3 regions of the Pseudarthrobacter sp. NPDC058196 genome follow, and region 3 is predicted to be linked to each of the others. Evidence: riboswitches for the same ligand, from Rfam matches in the RefSeq annotation. Region 3 holds a riboswitch; each other region holds the start of a gene.
The links. Region 3 has a riboswitch for cyclic di-AMP ahead of ACFVVC_RS20625 (hypothetical protein). Riboswitches for the same ligand answer to the same signal wherever they lie in the genome.
Positions count from the first base shown of each region.

Region 1: linked by a shared signal. The riboswitch ahead of ACFVVC_RS15290 (M23 family metallopeptidase) and the one ahead of ACFVVC_RS20625 (hypothetical protein) in region 3 are both predicted to bind cyclic di-AMP.
Region 2: linked by a shared signal. The riboswitch ahead of ACFVVC_RS00695 (LysM peptidoglycan-binding domain-containing protein) and the one ahead of ACFVVC_RS20625 (hypothetical protein) in region 3 are both predicted to bind cyclic di-AMP.

Region 1 is NZ_JBHVVN010000010.1:61,656-67,538, reverse strand. Features, by position in the region: gene ACFVVC_RS15310 (NTP transferase domain-containing protein) at 1-900, opposite strand, end outside; gene ACFVVC_RS15305 (HNH endonuclease) at 955-1,455, opposite strand; gene ACFVVC_RS15300 (NlpC/P60 family protein) at 1,719-2,486, opposite strand; gene ACFVVC_RS15295 (C40 family peptidase) at 2,648-3,325, opposite strand; cyclic di-AMP (ydaO/yuaA leader) riboswitch at 3,396-3,593, opposite strand; gene ACFVVC_RS15290 (M23 family metallopeptidase) at 3,706-4,527, opposite strand; cyclic di-AMP (ydaO/yuaA leader) riboswitch at 4,538-4,780, opposite strand; gene ACFVVC_RS15285 (metal-dependent transcriptional regulator) at 4,889-5,590, opposite strand; gene serC (phosphoserine transaminase) at 5,861-5,883, shown strand, end outside.
Region 2 is NZ_JBHVVN010000001.1:141,878-147,760, forward strand. Features, by position in the region: gene ACFVVC_RS00680 (AI-2E family transporter) at 81-1,229, opposite strand; gene ACFVVC_RS00685 (DUF664 domain-containing protein) at 1,415-1,939, shown strand; gene ACFVVC_RS00690 (YdiU family protein) at 1,988-3,454, shown strand; gene ACFVVC_RS00695 (LysM peptidoglycan-binding domain-containing protein) at 3,554-4,390, opposite strand; cyclic di-AMP (ydaO/yuaA leader) riboswitch at 4,394-4,583, opposite strand; gene ACFVVC_RS00700 (coiled-coil domain-containing protein) at 4,831-5,883, shown strand, end outside.
Region 3 is NZ_JBHVVN010000018.1:11,651-17,533, forward strand. Features, by position in the region: gene ACFVVC_RS20610 (phosphatase PAP2 family protein) at 1-626, shown strand, start outside; gene upp (uracil phosphoribosyltransferase) at 639-1,274, shown strand; gene ACFVVC_RS20620 (glyoxalase superfamily protein) at 1,320-1,721, shown strand; gene ACFVVC_RS20625 (hypothetical protein) at 1,793-2,509, opposite strand; cyclic di-AMP (ydaO/yuaA leader) riboswitch at 2,513-2,675, opposite strand; gene ACFVVC_RS20630 (glycosyltransferase family 39 protein) at 2,822-4,873, opposite strand; gene ACFVVC_RS20635 (glycosyltransferase family 39 protein) at 4,880-5,883, opposite strand, start outside.

The sequences.
Region 1 (5,883 bases), on a different contig from region 3:
GGCGGCGGCCAGGCCCGCGGCGAAGCCTGCGATGAAGGTGGTGAGCGGAGCGGCCGGCCGGACGACGGCGTGCGCCGCGACGCCGGCAAGGGACAGCACCGCGTTCACGTCTACTTGGACGTCCTCCAGCTTGTACGCCTGGAGCAGGGCCCTGCACCATTCCTCCAGCGTTTCGTCCTGGCTTTTCACGACTTGCCTCCCACGTTGGCTCCGCACGTTTTGGTCAAAGTCTTCACGCTGGCTCCCGGCGGCGATCCCCAGCGCAGCAGCATCACCCCACGTATCCACATCGGCAGTGGACCCGGCGGGGACTGCGACAAGCTGCACGTCCAGATTAGCAAGGAGCGCCCGCACGGAACCGTTGACCAGGGCGTTCCGGCCGGCCAACGCGACACAGGATCTTTTTAACTCACCAGTGTTATATATGGCCGCCAGCGGCTGCGCCCGCCCGTCGGCGGAGCGGGCCATGGCACCCCGGCCGTCGCCCGCTGCAGCCACCGCGTCCCGGAGCACCGCCACTGCCTGGGATGCCAGCGGCATGTCGCAGGCAAGAACCAAGGTGAAGGGCGCGCCTCCCCCATGGCCGGCAAGGGCAGCAAGGCCGGCTGAAATCGCGGCGGCAGGACCTGCAAACGCGGGCTCCTCCCGGCAGGACAGGACGCCGGGCGGCAGGGCGGGGGCGGCTCCGGCATCATCGGACGTCCCGGAGGACGGACGGCGACTGCTGGGGGGAAGATCACCGACGACCACGGTGTGGCGGGCACCGGCAGCGGCGTCGAGGGTCCATGCCAGGAGGGTTCTTCCCCGGAGGACCAACGATTGCTTGGGCACGCCACCCAGCCGTGAGGACCGCCCGCCCGCCAGGACCAAGGCATCAAAGATCAAAGGGTCCGCTTGCATCCACCCAGCCTAGCGAACAGCAACCTCCTCAGGCCGCGTTGTCAGGCAGCGTTGTCAGGCAGCGCGCTCAGGAAGCAGGAACGGATCCCAGGCGGGGGTTGGCTTCTCCAATTCCTTGATCTGCCAGATGGTTCCGTGCGGCGGTTGCGGCACGAACCGCAGGGTCCATCCCATCTCGCCGGGCGTATGGTCACCCTTGACGTTGTTGCATCGCAGGCAGGCAGCCACGAGGTTCTCCCAGGAATCGGCCCCGCCCCGCGATTTTGGGTGGACATGGTCGATTGTGTGCGCTGCCTTTCCGCAATATGCACACTTATGCCCGTCGCGCCGAAGCACACCACGGCGGCTGACGGCCGTTGAGTGGTTGTACCGGGGGCGGATGTAGCGGTTCAGGAGGATCACGGACGGGCGGCCCAGGACGTCGGTGGGGCCCACCACGGGATCGTCCCCCTCGGCCACCACGCTCGCCTTGCCTGTGAGCACAAGCACCAGCGCCCGGCGGAAGGTGATAACCGCCAGCGGTTCATATCCAGCATTCAGAACGAGAGTGCGCATGCACGTACCTCTTCACGGCCGCACCCGTCAGGGGCACGAGGGCCGGCTGCCCTCGGCATGTCCGGGCTATGGATCGACATCACAAGAGTAAACAGAGAAATGCAATATCAGGTAATCGGCACACGCGGAGGCGGTCCCCCGCCCCAGTGCCGGGGAGCTGGATGCAGCAAATGGCGGGATTTAAGCGGGAAAGACCCCCGCCGCAGTGGCAGGGGTCTTTCCGGGCAAATCTCCGGCGTCGCCGGGTGTGGCGGCGGTGGTGGTTACCGGACGTGGATGAAGACCGGTCCGGAGCCGACGTTGGCGCTGAACACAACGGTGTCGTTGCCGTTGAAGCCGCCGTGGACTGCCATGCCGTTTCCGGCGTAGACGGCGATGTGGGCCATTCCTCCACCACCGTCGGCGTAGTAGATCAGGTCGCCGGGCTGGGCCTGGGATGCAGGCACGGTGTCACCCAATGACAGGTAACCGGCGGGCCAGTCGTGGAAGTGGATGCCGACCGCAGCCAGTGCGTTGGTCACCAGCATGGTGCAGTCCTGGTGCACGCCGAGCTGAGCGTAGGCAGCGGAGAGGATGGCAGCACCCTTTCCGCTGGCGGAAACCTGGGCGGCGGGAGCAGCAGTGGCCGCGGCAGTTGCAACCTTGGCGGTGACCTTGGGAGCGGCGACGGCCTGGGCAACGGGAGCCGGAGCAGCTTCCTGCACCGCAACCTCGGGCTCGGGCGCCGGAGCCGGGGTGGTGGTAACGGCGGGCTTCTCGAAGCTGATGGCAATGGTGGAAGCCGCTGAGATCGGAGCGTCGACTGCGGATTCAACTTCCATGGCGGATGCCGGAGCGGAGTCGCGCTTGACGTTGGTGTCGGCAGCGTTGGCGGCGATGCCGCTGGTCAGGACCAGGCCGGAAGCTGCAGCGATTACTGCAGCCTGGCGGCCCATGCCGCCGGCGTTGTCACTGACAGCCTTGGCAATGATTGCGATCGAGTTGGTTTTGGTGACCTCGGCGCGGTGCCGTGCGGTAGCACGAGTCGTCATCGGTTCTCTCTTTCGTTTTCCTCTGGACCGCGGTGGCCTGTCCGAGGGGGTTGGATGCGCCGGCATCTTGGGGGTACGCCGGCGCGTCCCGAACGGGGATGTGGTTTCTAGCGAAAAAGCTTTGGGCAAAGAAATAGCCCTTGGAGCGTGGAGCCCAAGAACTACTTGTTCAGGTGGTAGTACGTGGAAGTACCGGTGGCTGCGGGCGAGTGGAGCATGGTGCCCTGCGACGGGTTGAGCGCGCTGATCATCATGCCGTTGCCGACGTAGATGCCGACGTGTGCGCCACCGTTCTGGACCACGAGGTCACCCGGCTGGGGGGTGGAGGTGGGCGTCATGATGCTCCACGCGTTCGTGCGGGGGATGCTGATTCCGGCCTGGGCGTAGACCCACTGGACGAACCCGGAGCAGTCCCAGCCGTTGGGGGTGGTGCCGCCCCAGACGTAGGGGTGGCCGATGCCGGTGTAGGCGATAGCGGCGATGCCCGAGGTGGCTGCGGAGGAAACGGCCTCTACTGCCTGTCCGGCTTTGGACGCCTCCTGGCCGGCGGCAGTGGCGGTGCGGTCCGCGGCCGCGGTGGACTGGGTACGCACCGTTTCCACCTTCGGGGCGGCGGTGGTCTTGACCGCCGGACGCTCGAAGGAAACGGTGGCCGTGGGGGCCGCGGTGACAGCAAGGGCGGTCTGCGCCGAACCGGACTCCGTGGAGGCCGAGATGCCGGCGGTGGTGTCAGCTGCGGTGGCCGGCAGGCCCATGCTCAGGATGAGGCCTGAAGCCGCTGCCACAACGGCAGCCTGGCGGCCCACGGTCCCGGCATTGGCGCTCACGGCTTTGGACACGGCGTCCAAGGGGTTGGCGCGAACCGTTTGCGCACGGTGGCGCGCAGAATTATGGCGTGAAGACACGAAGGTAGCCTCTCCCAATGCCTGCGAGGTGAGCTGTCGGATTCGGATGGGAGTCACCCGGCCACTTTGCTTCCTGGGAAGCTCGTGACTTAACCCCAAGGCCTTCCGGAATGCAGAAGGCCAAAATTGGTTCCCCCGCCCCTGCCAGACGATGAAATGCGAACGGACCTTGAGCGGTGGCAGAGTTAGGCAATCCACTCAAGAGCGTCAACTTCGGAAAAGTTGACGCGAGTTAGACGGTACAGCAGTTTTGCTTCAATGTCACATTCAGGTCACGGCGAGTCACTGCGATCTGAGAGTGCGCAATCATACGGTTACAGCCAGCCCATCGGATCGACCACTTCGCCATTGACCTGCACTTCGAAGTGCAGGTGGCAGCCGGTGGACGCGCCGGTGGTTCCGCTCAGCGCCACGACCTCGCCGCGGGAGACCGTTTGTCCCACCTTGACGTTGAAGGACGAGAGGTGGTTGTACGTGGTCTCCAGGCCGTTGCCGTGGTCGATCACCACCCGGTTTCCGCCGCCGAACTGGTGCCAGCCGGCGAAGGTCACGGTTCCTGTTGCGGCAGCCAGGACGGACGTCCCGCACTGAGCCACGAAGTCCTGTCCGCGGTGGAAGTCTCCCGTGCCCCCGGTAATGGGGCTGACCCGGTAGCCGAAGGGCGACGCGGTCACAAGGGATGCCAGCGGGGCGGCCAGGGTTCCGGCAGAAGCGGCCCGGGTGACCGATCCTGCCGACTGGGCGCTCAGAAGCTGCTTCAGCTTTCCGTCGGGGTCCGCCTGCGTGACGACGGCCGAGCGGCTGAAGTCGATCTGGGCGCCCACATCGGCTGAAATCTGGGGCTGGGGGCTGACTGCGGAGGCAGCCTGGGGTGCGGTGCCGGCGGCATCCGTCGCCATGACGGGGCCGGTGGCGGGCATGGTCACCGTCAGCACCAGGCCGGTGGCGGCCAGGGCGATACCGGCCTTCTGGCCGATGCCGCTGGCCGCAGCAAAGTCGGTGATTTGCCGGAACGGACCTCGGCGGCGGCGTGCATCCCGCTGGGGGTCGCGGGGGCGCTCCGCAGCGGCGGGTTCGACAACCCGGGGTGCCTCAGGGGGGCCGGCCGCGCGGCGGCGGCCCCGGGAGGTCTGCATGGTCAAGAAGGGTTCCTCTCTGGAATAGCCTGCGGAGTTAGCTGTCGGATTCGGGTCAGAGAGATCACAGACCCGGCCCGTCATGGGCAAACTTCTGCACAGGGGTATTCCCGGAAGAATCCTTCACTGGAGAGGCTTGCTGCTGACGGACTTCACCCCAAGGCAGTCCCCCGCTGCCAGTTGTGGTTCCCCCGCCTCTGCCAGTAACGACTCGTACACCTGGCCCGCTGGCAGAGCTCGGCTCCGGATCAGGTAACGCTTAAGTATCAACGCTGGGTTCCACTATAGGGGCTTAAGACCCTAGGTAACAATTCCGTTATCTTTGTGTGGGACCCCTCGGGTGGGGTATAGGAGGTCGGCGTCAGGCCTGGTTCACGGCGACGAAAACGTGCGCGGCCACCTCGGGCGGAAGCTCCAGGGCGCCGTCGATTCCTGCCACCCGTACCGAGATGTAGTCACCCACGCGTTCCAGTGACACTGCCGCGCCGGGCCGGATCCCGCCTTCGTCGAGCTGGGTCAGCAGTTCCGGCTCCACCTGGATCGGTTCCGCCAGCCGGCTGATGGTCACTGCGGACGCGGGCCCATAGGCTTTCATGGCCTCCACCAGGCTGATGGCGCCGTCGCCGAAGCCGAGTCCGGGCTGCCCGCCCAAAGCGGCCAGGCCGGGGATGGGGTTGCCGTAGGGCGACTCCGTGGGGTGGTCCAGCATCTCGTAGATGCGCCGCTCCACCCGCTCGCTCATGACGTGTTCCCAGCGGCAGGCCTCGTCATGGACGTAGGCCCAGTCCAGTCCGATCACGTCGGCCAGCAGCCGCTCGGCCAACCGGTGCTTCCGCATAACCTCGGTGGCCCGCTTGCGGCCCGTGTCGGTCAGTTCCAGGTGCCTGTCACCGGAGACGACGACCAGGCCGTCGCGCTCCATCCGGCCGATGGTCTGGGAAACGGTGGGCCCCGAGTGGCGCAGGCGTTCGGCGATACGGGCCCGGAGGGCAATGATGTTCTCTTCCTCAAGCTCCAGGATGGTCCTGAGGTACATCTCCGTAGTGTCGATCAGATCCGTCATCCAGCTCAGCTCCTCGAGCGCAGTACCTTGCGTTGTCCCACCGTATCGCCTCTTCCCGCGACGTAGTCCGGGGAAAGTTTAGCCTATTTTGATCTAGTCCGAATAGGAGGCGTCGTATATGGCGTCTCATTGGCTGGACATTGGCGCAGCCCGCTCCCGCCACCCCGTGGGCTTCAGGCAGAATTGGGGGAGGTTTGCACTGCAGCCATGGCCGGCTCCCGGCCACCCCCACCCGGACCACAGCTTTCGTCCCCGCCGAATGGAGCACCTGTGAGCGACACCAGCATCACGAT
Region 2 (5,883 bases), on a different contig from region 3:
TTCCTGCCCTTCAAGACTGGCCCCCGCCCCACCGACACTCTAGGGCCGAAAGTCACCGAAGCGGGGGAGCCGGAGGGCCGTCAGGCCGCGGGCCCGGATGGTGCTGGAGGTTCCCCGGCCGTTGTTTCGCGTCCGGCCAGCGTCCTGTAGACGGTCCATCCGACGGCGGCCAGCGGGACAGCCAGCAGGGCCCCGACCACTCCGGCCAAGGTGGCCCCGGCCGTCAGTGCCAGGATGATCACCAGCCCGTGGATCCGCAGTACCCGGCCCATGAAGACAGGTTGGAGGATGTGGTGTTCGAACTGGTTGGCGGCCACCAGGATGATCAGCACAATGAGCGCGGGAACCGGCCCGTTTTCCACCAGGGCAACCAGCACGGCGAGGCTGCCGGCGGTGGTTGCCCCGATGATCGGAATGAATCCGCCCAGGAAGACCACGGCGGCCAGCGGGACGGCCAGCGGGACTCGAAGGATCAGCAGTCCCACCAGGACCAGGATCGCGTCGATCGCGGCGATGATGAGGGTGCCCCGGACGTAGCCGCCGAGCACCAGGAGGCTGCGTTCGGCCGCCAGCTGCGCCTTTCCTTGATGGTTGCCGGGGAGGAACCCGATCATGAACGTCCTGATCTTCTCGCCGTCCTTGAGGAAGAAGAAGAGGATGACTGCCGTCAGGACCGTGCCGGCGGCAATCTCGCCGGCAGTCCTGAGCCCGGTCAGCGCATCTGCTCCCAGGGTCCCGCCGGCGAGGAACTTCTGGAATTCGCTGCGGGCCGCGTCGATCTGGGCGCCGGTCAGCGCGATGGGTCCGGTGGTGATGAATTGTTGCAGCTGGCCGATCCCTGCCTCGGCCCGGGCTGCCAGCACCGAGGCCTGCTGGCGGACCAGGGCAATGATGCCGCCCACCACTCCTGCCGCAACGGCGATGATCACCAGGAAGGACGACAGCACTGCGAGCGCCCGCGGGAGCCCGCGGGCGGCGAGCCACCGGACGGCAGGAGCCATTGCCGAGGCCAGGATCAAGGCCACCAGGACCGGGATGGTCACCAGCGGAACCCGGGTGGCGGCCACCACGGCGACCCAGGCGAGCGCCAGCAGTGAGAGCGTCTGGACCGCGCGGATGCTTGCCCGGCCCAGACCGTCTGCCCAGAGCGCTGACATCCTTGCAGCGAGGGACTGGGCCCGGGACGGTTCTGCCCCGTGTCCGTCCGCGGATAAATTGCTGCGTTCCATGCGGTTCTCCTTGCTTGCCGTCACCATCCGGACCACGAAATGGTGCACCTTAGTTACCTTGTACCCCACGCCCCCTTGAAAGCCGAAACAAGGGCCAGTGTTGACGGGGCGGCTGTTCACAGGCGATACGTTACTCAGTAAGCTTATTGTTTCCTGCAGCGGTCAACGAGAAAGGCATCAGGTCCATGCATTCCAGAGAACTGCTGATCGAGTCCTTTGGCCGCCTCCCGGGCCTGGTCCGGCGGGTGCTCGACGGGCTGGACGAGGAACGGCTCCAGCACCGCCCGTCCGGTCACGGCAACTCCATTGCCTGGCTGGTGTGGCACCTGGGCAGGGTGGAGGATGCGCAGGTCTCGTCCGCCTATGAGTTGGAACAGGTCTGGACGTCGGAAGGCTTCGTGTCGCGATTTGGCCTCCCGTTGGCGGACAGCGACACGGGCTACGGCCACTCCAGCCGCCAGGTGGATGCTGTCAGGGCATCCGCTGAACTCCTGCTGGAGTACTGCGAAGCAGTCCACCGACAGACCGCAAAGGTCCTCGAAGGCCTGGAAGACCCGGACCTGGACCGTGTGGTGGACAGGCGCTGGGATCCGCCGGTAACCCTTGGGGTGCGCTTGGTCAGTATCCTGGGGGACTGCCTACAGCACGCAGGCCAGGCCGCCTATGCCAAAGGGTTGCATGACGGGGCAGCAGACGCCGGCAGTGCGTGAACGCACAGTGCCGGGCACCAGGCGCCACCGCGGCGATAGGGTTAACCCATGAAGGCAGCAGCTGAATCCACGGTCATTTTCGACGGCCGTTTCGCCCGGGAACTGGCGGAACTCGCTGTTCCCTGGCAGGCCGAGGAAGTGCCAGGCCCCGAACTCCTGGTCCTGAATGAACAGCTCGCAGCAGACCTTGGCTTTGACCCGCAATACCTCCGCAGTCCCGAAGGGGTCCGCCTCCTTGTGGGCAACCACGTTCCCGCCGGCGCCACCCCGGTGGCGCAGGCCTACGCCGGTCACCAGTTCGGCGGATACTCGCCATTGCTCGGCGACGGACGCGCACTCCTGCTGGGGGAAATCAGGGACCGCAGCGGCCGCGTGCTGGACGTCCACCTCAAAGGCTCGGGACGCACCCCCTTCGCCCGCGCCGGGGACGGCCGGGCCGTCGTCGGGCCCATGCTGCGCGAGTACATTGTCAGTGAGGCCATGCACGCCCTGGGTATTCCCACCACCCGCTCCCTCGCCGTCGTGGCAACGGGGCGGCAGGTCCGGCGTGAGGGCATGCTGCCCGGTGCTGTCCTGGCACGGGTGGCCCACAGCCACCTGAGGGTTGGGAGTTTCCAGTACGCCCGGGCCACGGAAAACGTGGACCTCCTGAAGCGGCTGGCAGACCACGCCATCAGCAGGCACTATCCGCACGCTGCCGACGCCCCAAGCCCCTACCTGGGACTGTTCGCGTCCGTTGTTTCCGCCCAGGCCGGGCTGGTGGCCCGATGGATGCTGGCGGGATTCGTGCACGGGGTCATGAATACGGACAACATGACCATCTCAGGGGAAACCATCGACTACGGCCCGTGTGCATTCCTGGACGCCTTCAATCCCGCCGCCGTCTACAGTTCCATTGATGTCAGTGGCCGCTACGCCTACGCCAACCAGCCCGTCCTTGCGGAATGGAACCTCGCTCGCCTTGCCGAGGCAATGCTCCCGCTCATCGACGAAGACGAAGGTAAGGCTGTTGCTGCGGCGGTAGAGGTGCTCGGTGGATTCCGCGGACAGTACAGCAGTGCGTGGACCGGCGGCATGAAGACCAAACTGGGCCTTGCCGCTGAAAACGTCAGCGACGACGCCGCGTCCGGTGTTATTGACGATGTGGTGGCCATCCTCAAAGACGGCCCGGTGGACTACACCCTGTTCTTCCGGAACCTCGGCAGGGCGGCCCGCGGCGATCTGCGCCCCGTGCGCGGGATGGTGATGGATTTGTCCGGCTTCGACGCCTGGTCGGAGCGGTGGCTGGCACTGCAACCCGACGCAGGGCTGATGGAGAGCGTCAACCCGGCGTACATTCCCCGGAACCACCTGGTGGAGGAAGCCCTCGCCGCCGGCACGGAAGGGGACATGGCCCCATTGCACCGCCTGCTTCAAGCCGTCACCGATCCTTTCACCGAGCGGGCCGGACTGGAACGCTATATGGAAGGCGCCCCGGCGGACTTCGGCACCTACAGGACCTTCTGCGGGACCTGATCCGCCACGGAACGAGTGCCGCCGCAGAACGACAGGAGGGTGGCAACCGGAGACCCGGTTGCCACCCTCCTGTCGGAAGCAGGCTTTGCTGCGCGAAGGCTAGGCCACGCGGACCACGGAGTAGCCGCTGAGCCAGCTGATGGAGTGCACCTGCGTGGTGTAGCCGTTGACGCCGCCACTCACGACCTGGCCGTTGCCGGCGTAAACGCCTACGTGGCCCGAAGTGATGATCAGGTCGCCAGGTGCCGGGCTCCCGACCACGCTGCCGTACTGGAAGAACTGCGTCGGAGCCAGATCGCCGACGCTCTTGCCGACGGAGCGGAGGGCCTTTTCGACCATGGCGGTGCAGTCCTGGCTCACGCCGATCTGGCTGTAGGCCGAGGCCAGGATGGCAGCGCCGGTGCCGGTCCCGGTGGTGGAAGCCACCGGTGTGGCGGATGCGTAGGACATGTTCATGCCGGTGTTCGCCGGTGCGGTGGCGGCTGCCGCCTGGACGGGGGCCGCTGCCGGCGCCGGGGCAGGTGCTGCCACGTAGCCTGCGCCGGGGATCTGGATCTGGTCGCCGGGGTAGATGATGGACGACAATCCCAGGCCGTTTGCGGCCAGGACGTCATTGAGGCTGACTCCGTACGCGGCCGAAATCGCGCCGAGGGTGTCCCCGGAAACGACCGTGTGGACGGTTGCTGCCGCGGCTGCCGGAGCAGTTGCAGGAGCTGCGGCGGCCTGGACGCTGGCCTGCTCAGTGGTGTCCGCGCCAGTCACGCCCGCGTGGGCCGGGGCGCCAACGCCGAAGGCAATGCCGGACGCGGCGGCAACAGCGAGGGCCGGACGGCCAAACGAACGGGCCTGTGACTTGGCCGTCACGGCCAGCCCCTCGAGCGCAATGGAGCGGGCCGGGGTCGCGCGGTGGCGGGCAGTGGTGAGATTTTTTGACACGGTAGATCGCCTCTCCCATGCCTGCGGGGTGAGCTGTCGGGTTCGGGTTGGAGATACCCGGCCGGACACCTCTCCGCGGTGGGCGGAGGAGCTGTCCGACTTAACCCCAAGACCTCAGAGGCCGTGGAAACTTGGTTCCCCCGTCCCTGCCAGCATGAATGCGATTGAATCCCGGTATCAGCGGCAGGGCTCGGCAAACTGATGGGAATGTCCCGTTTGGGGAGGGACACCAGAAGACCATAACCCGCCGACACTCCAATTGTCACGTTTCGGTAACATACGAGCTTTCCCTCTCGTATTCAACCAACGATTGGATGTGTCCGTTCCGTCCGCGCCGGACTGCGGTCGGACCGGGGCAGCCCCATTCGGTCACAAAGCGGGCACGGCCGCCTTTCCGCACCGGTGTGTCGCAGGTATGCTTCGGGACTATGCCCCTGTTCGTGACTACGCCCAAGTCCCCGCTGTTGGCGGGATTGCTCGCCATCGCAGTGGCAGCGGCTACGGTTTTGCCTGCTTCTGCGGACGAGCCTCCACCGCCCGGCGGATATCCGTCCTGGGCTGATGTGCAGCAGGCGCAGTCTTCCGAGGCGGCGAAAGCGGCGGAGATCACCACCATCAACGGGCTGCTGAGCGGCCTCCAGACCCAATCGGAAGCCGCCGGTGATACTGCGGTCCGGGCAGCGGCTGACTACGCCGCAGCAGATGCCGAGCTGCAATCGGCATCGACGAGGCTGGACGCATTGTCCGCCCAGGCCGCCCGCGCCAACGACGAACTGGCCCGGCATCGCAAGGAAATCGGCGCCCTTGCCGTCCAGTCGTACAAGACGGGCGGGACCAATGCCGGGTTCTTCGTTGCCCTTGATGCCCTGGAGAAGAACAGCGTCCAGGGGCTCAACCTCGTCCAGCTGGTGGGCGACAAGACTGCGGCCTTGGTGGACAAAGCTGCTGCCGCCGGAAAAGTTGCCGCGTCACTGGCAGAACAGGAAAAAGCGGCCCGCGATGAGCGCGAACGCTTGTCCCGGGAAGCAAAAGCCAAACTGGATGCAGCCCGCTCCGCCCAGGACGCACTCGCCCGGCAGGTCAGTGACGAACAGCAGCACAGCACCGAGTTGACCGCCCAGCTGGCCTCGCTGAAGGGAACGACGGCGGCACTCGAGGGAGAGTACCGCCAGGGCCAGGCGGCGCTGGCCGCCTATGAAGCGGCCCAGGAGGCCAAGCGGGCCGCTGCGGCGGAGCAGGCCCGCCAGCAGGCCGAAGCCGCGGCGCAGGCCGCCGCAGCCGCAGCGCGGCAGCCCAAACCCGCGCCCGCCGCTCCGGCCGGCAACGCAGCGAACCCGGCCCCGCCGGCCGACCCGATCCCCGGAAATCCGCCGCAGCCTGCCGTGCCCAGCCCGCCGCCCGTCGTCGTTCCTTCCGTCCCCGGCGGTGCCGTCAACGATCCGGCCGGCGCCAAGGCCTATGCCTCCGGACGCCTGGGCGCCTTCGGCTGGGGC
Region 3 (5,883 bases):
CCGAGAGCCTGCGCAGCCCCGGGCTCGACGCGTTCGTCACCGGCTTCACCAACATCGGCGGGGGCATCGGAATGCCCATCCTGGCCAGCATCCTCACCGCATGGCTGACTTTCCTCAGCCGCAACTGGCGTCCGCTGGTCCTGGTCGGCGGTGCCGCAGCCGTGTCCATCACCGCCACCACGCTCGGCAAGAAGCTGGTGGGCCGCACGCGCCCGGACCACGCAGACGCCGTTCCGCCGTACGAGGATTCCCCGTCGTTCCCCAGCGGGCACACCCTGAACACCACTGTGGTGATCAGCCTGGTGGTCTACCTGATCTGCCTCCAGTTCAACGCCATGCGCGTCAGGGTCATGGCCATCACGGCGGGTGCGGTGTTCATCATCGCCATGGGTTTGAGCCGGGTCTTCCTTGGCCACCACTGGCTCACGGATGTGATGGCCGGCTGGTTGCTGGGGCTCACCTGGGTGGGTGTGGTGATTTTGGCCCACCGGCTGTTCCACATCGTCCGCAGGCGGGAACACGTGGGTGCCGCGCCGTCGTTCGACCGCCCCATTGTGCGCGACGTCGTGGCGGAAGAACTGCACGACGGCGGTCCCTCCGGACCCGGCAAAGGCAGCGCCGGATGATAGTTTTAGGGGATGCGCACTCTCGTTGTTGACCACCCCTTGGTCGCCCATAAGCTCACCGTCCTGCGGGACAAAAACACGCCGTCGCCGGTCTTCCGCCAGCTGACGGAGGAGCTGGTGACCCTCCTGGCCTATGAGGCCACGCGGGAGGTCCGCACCGAGCCCGTGACCATCCAGACGCCCGTCAGCACCACGGTCGGCACCGCGTTCACCAAACCCACCCCGCTGGTCGTTCCCATCCTGCGCGCCGGCCTGGGCATGCTGGAGGGCATGACCAAGCTGGTTCCCACCGCTGAGGTGGGCTTCCTGGGCATGGCCCGGGACGAGGAAACCCTGGACATCATCACGTATGCCGAGCGCCTTCCCGAGGACCTCACCGGCCGCCAGGTCTTCGTCCTGGACCCGATGCTGGCCACCGGCGGGACCCTGCGTGAGGCCATCAAGTTCCTCTTCAAGCGCGGCGCCTCGGACGTCACCTGCATCTGCCTGCTGGCAGCCCCGGAGGGCCTGGCCAAGCTGGAGGAGGAACTGGGCGACGCAAACGTGCACATTGTCCTGGCCTCCATCGACGAGAAGCTCAACGAGAAGTCCTACATTGTTCCCGGCCTCGGCGACGCCGGCGACCGCCTCTACGGAATTGCCGGGTAGCGCCCCACCCTTTTCCGAGCCGGTTCCCGCCGCTAGCCTGTGCGGATGGACTGGAAACTCGAACTTGTCTTTGTCCCGGTATCCGATGTGGACCGTGCTAAGGATTTCTATGTCAACAAGGTTGGCTTCAACGCCGATTACGACGAACGCCCGTCGGAGTCGATCCGGTTCGTGCAGTTGACGCCGCCCGGCTCCGCCTGCTCCATCTGCATCGGCGAAGGGCTCACCGATGCTCCGCCCGGCACCGGATCCAACCTGCAGCTGGTGGTCACCGACATCGAGGCTGCCCACCGCCAGCTCAAGGGTAACGGCGTGGAGGTCAGCGACGTGGACGTGCAGCAGTGGGGCCACTTCCTGTACTTCGCTGATCCGGACGGCAACAAGTGGGCCGTCCAGTACATCCCCTGGCGGAACTCCGGGCAGGGCGAGGTGCGGGACGCCGGTTAACGCGAAACCGCGGGCCGCATCATCATGATGCGGCCCGCGGTGTGCGTTGGGGCAGTGGTGCCCGGTGCTGCCTAGTACCAGTTGTGTGCCAGGTGGAAGTTCAACGCACCGCAGGGCGAGGCGTAGCTCTTCTTGATGTAGTCCAGGCCCCAGTTGATCTGGGTGCGGTAGTTGGTCAGGTAGTCGGCGCCTGCGCTGGCCATCTTCTCCGCCGGCAGCGACTGGACGATGCCGTACGCGCCGCTGCTGGCGTTGGTGGCCGTGGTGGTCCAATCGGATTCCTTGGTCCACAGCGTCTGGAGGCACTGCATCTGGTCCGGTCCCCAGCCAAAGGAGGACAGCTGGCTGGCGGCATAGGCTTGGGCGCCCGCAGGATCGTTAACCGCGACGGCGGGAGCAGGCGCAGGTGCGGGGGCCGGCGCCGGGGCGGGTGCTTCAGCGGCGGGGGCGGCGGGGGCGGCGGGTGCGGGTGCCGGGGCCGGCTCCGCTGCCTGCGGTGCCACGCTGATGGCGGAAGGAGCGGGGTTCGCGGCCGGGTTTGAGCGGATTTCGCTCTTCTCGATGCTCATTTGGGCATCAGCAGCGGAGCTGGAAGGGCTTGATCCGGTGGACGACGCCTGGGTCATGCTGGTGGTCGCCTGGCCTGCCGCGCCAACGCCAACCAGCACCGCGCACGATGCCGCAAGGATCGCAGCACGGCGGCCCACGGTGGTCTTTTTGGCGGGCTGGGGTTTGGCCCGGTGTTTTGCCTTGTCTTGCAGGCATGGTTTTGCCATGGATTTAGACATGATTGATCGCCTCTCACACCTGCGGAGTTAGCTGTCGGGTTCGGATGAGGGCATCCGGCCGCACGGAAAAAACACGTGCTGGCTTAACCCCAAGGGCAATCATTGCCCGGGACGGTGGGTCCCCCGCCTCTGCCGTTGCTCAAGCGGAATCCGGGAAGCGGCAGAGCTTGGCGTCAACCCGGGATATGCGGCCCGAACGGGGACCGCACCCAATCGACGGTACAGGAAGATCGCGCATTAGTCACATTTAGGTAACGGAAGTCACGACTCCTGGCGCGTCGATTTGCCGCAAGGCCGGCCCCCAGGGGTCGATCATCCCGCGAGGACGTAGACCGTGGTCCCGCCAATGTTTTCCGACTGGAAGGTAGACGCCACCCATTGCGCAATCCGGGTGGAGGCGTCCGAACCGCTGCCGGACATCATGGTCCCGCCGGCAATGAAGTAGTGGATCTTGCCTTGGGCTACCAGCGCCTGGAACTGTTCCAGCGTGGGAGAGGGGTCGGTGCCGTTGAAGCCGCCCACGGCCATCACCGGCAATTCCGTGGCCAGTTGGTAGCCTGCGGCGTTGTTCGAACCGACCACCGCCGCGGCCCACGTGTAGTTTGAGGCGCCGTCCTTGAGCGCGGCCACGAGCCCGGCCGACGGCGTGGGCGCACCCAGGAGGCCGCCCATCCCGCCGCCACGGCCACCGCCGGCACCGGGGCCGCCCTGCCTTGCGCCGGCTTGGCCGGCACCCTGCCCTGCGCCGGTTTGGCCTTGTCCGGCCTGGCCGCTGAACTGCCGGGCATTGCCGCCCGCGCCGAGCCCGCCGGTCCGGTTTCCGCCGAACCCGCCCGGGCCGCCGAATGACGTCGCCGGCCCGGCGCTGACAATGGCCCCGCTGTGCGCCGTCGCCGCCGTCGAGAGGGAGAAGGCCATCGGTCCGGCGAGCGATGCCGCGATGGCGAGCGCCGTCGTCGTCCGTTGGACGGAGCGCAGGCGGACGAACCTGTTCACCGCCATTCCTGCCGCGGCCGCCAGGCCTGCCGCCAGCACCACCCAGCGCAGCCACGGGCCGTAGGCGGACGTGGTTCCCAGTAAGGTCCAGGCCATCAGGGCTGCCGCGGCCACTGCTGCGGCCAAGAAGACCGCCGCGGCGGCCTGCCGCCGGTGCTGCCAGAGGAGGACCGGGCCCAGGCCGGCCAGGGCTGCGATCCCCGGCGCCAATGCCACTGCGTAGTAGGGGTGGATGATGCCGGCCATGAAACTGAAGACCAGGCCGGTCACCAGGACCCAGGAACCCCAGATGAGCACCGAAGCGCGGACTGCGTCAGTCCGCGGCGCCCGGCGTCCGACCCACAGCAGGCCGGCGGCAAGGATCAGGGCGGAGGGCAGCAGCCAGGCGATCTGGCCGCCGAATTCGCTGTTGAACATCCGCAGCAGGCCGGGAACGCCCCAACCGTTGCCGCCGCCCACGCTCCCTGTCTCGTCGCCTGTCAACCGGCCCAGGCCGTTGTAGCCGAGGGTCAGTTCCAGGATGGAGTTGTCCTGCGAACCGCCAATGAACGGACGGTCCGCGGCCGGGGTGAGCTCGACGACGGCCAGCCACCAGCCGGCCGCGGCAAGCATCGCGGCACCGGTGGCGAGCAGGTGCAGCACCCGCCTGCCCAGCTTGGCCGGGGCCGCAACCAGGTAGGCGAGCGCAAACCCGGGAACCACCAGCAGGACCTGCAGCTGCTTGGCAAGGAACCCGAAGCCCAGGAATACCCCTGCCAGCAGGAGCCAGCGCAGCCGGTCGTCCTGGACGGAGCGGAGCACCGCGTAGCCGGCGGCGGTCATGAGCAGCACCAGCAGGGCATCCGGGTTGTTGAACCGGAACATCAGGGTGGCCACCGGCGTCAGGGCAAGCACCACGGCGGCGAGCAGGCCTGCCCGGTGGGCGAGCCGCGGGTCACCGGTGGCCGGTGCCGCCGCCCGCCGGACGGCCAGGTACAGCAGCCAGGCGGTGCCGACGCCCATCAGGGCCTCAGGAACCAGGATGCTCCAGGAGCTCAGGCCGAAAATCCGGACCGAGAGCCCCATGATCCACAGGGACGCCGGCGGCTTGTCCACCGTGATGGAGTTGGCGGCGTCCGAGGAGCCGAAGAACCATGCCGCCCAGTCCTGCGATCCGGCCTGGGCGGCGGCGGAGTAGAAAGCGTTGGCCCAGCCGGATGCCCCGAGGTTCCACAGGTACAGCGCGGCGGTGGCTGCCAGCACGGCTGCCAGTTCCAGCCGGTGCCGGAGGGCCAGGGGATCCCGCCACACGCGCGCCGCGGCAGCAGCAGGGCCGGGGGCAGCGGGAGCGGGGGGAGCCTGCACCGGGGCTGGGTAATAGCTGGTCACGGGGTCCTACTTGCTGAGTTGGTACACCGTGGAGCTACCCACGGTTTGGGCCTGGAAGTTGGCTTGCACCCATGCGGCCACCTCGGAGTTGCCGCCCCGGCCGCCCATGCCGCCGCCCATGCCGCCGCCCATGCCGCCTTCGATGAAGTAGCCGATTTCACCCTTGGCCACCATGGCCTGGAATTCGGCGAGTGTCGGATAGGGGTCACCGCCGTTCCAGCCGCCCAGCGCAATGACGTTGGTGTTCGTGGCCAGTTCCAGGCTCGCGGCCTGGCTGGCGCCGGAGACGATCGCCGACCACTTCGTGGTGGTGCCCGCCAGCAGTGCGGTCACGGCGGCATCGGCGGTGCCTTCGCCGGGACCCCCGGCCCCGCCGGCGCCAGGGGCGCCGTTGGCGCCGGTGGGGCCGCCGGCCCCGTTCGCGGGGTCAAAACCGCCGGCACCAGCGGCCGCATCCGTGCCGTCGGTCCGGTCGCCACGGAGCGCGGCGTCGTCCCGGAACCCGGCAGCCCTGTTGCCAAAACCGCCCGTTGAGGAACCTGCGGGCCCCGACGTCGGGATGGATCCCGTGTGGGCGGCCGCGGCGGTGGCCAGGGTCCAGGCAGCCGTTCCAAGGCCCCCGGCAAGCAAGGAGAGAACGACGACGGCGGCCGTCCCGGAGTGCCGGAACCGTCCCGCAGCGCCCTTGCCGTCAAGGCGGAGGAGGATGGCGGCGGCCGCGAGGACACCGAGGACGATGGTGCCGATGCGCAACCACGGCAGCCAGGACGTGTCGCGGCCCAGCAGCACCGATGACCAGATGGAGGTGCCCAGGACCACGACGGCGAGGGTGATCCGTGCCGGCCAGTATGCGCGGCCCCGCCAGAGTTCAACCGCGCCGATGCCCACCAGCGCCGCGATGGCCGGTGCCAGTGCCACCGAGTAGTAGGGGTGGACGATACCGCTCATGAAGCTGAAGACGCCCGCCGTGACCAGCAGCCAGCCGCCCCACAGGATCAGGGCCGCACGGC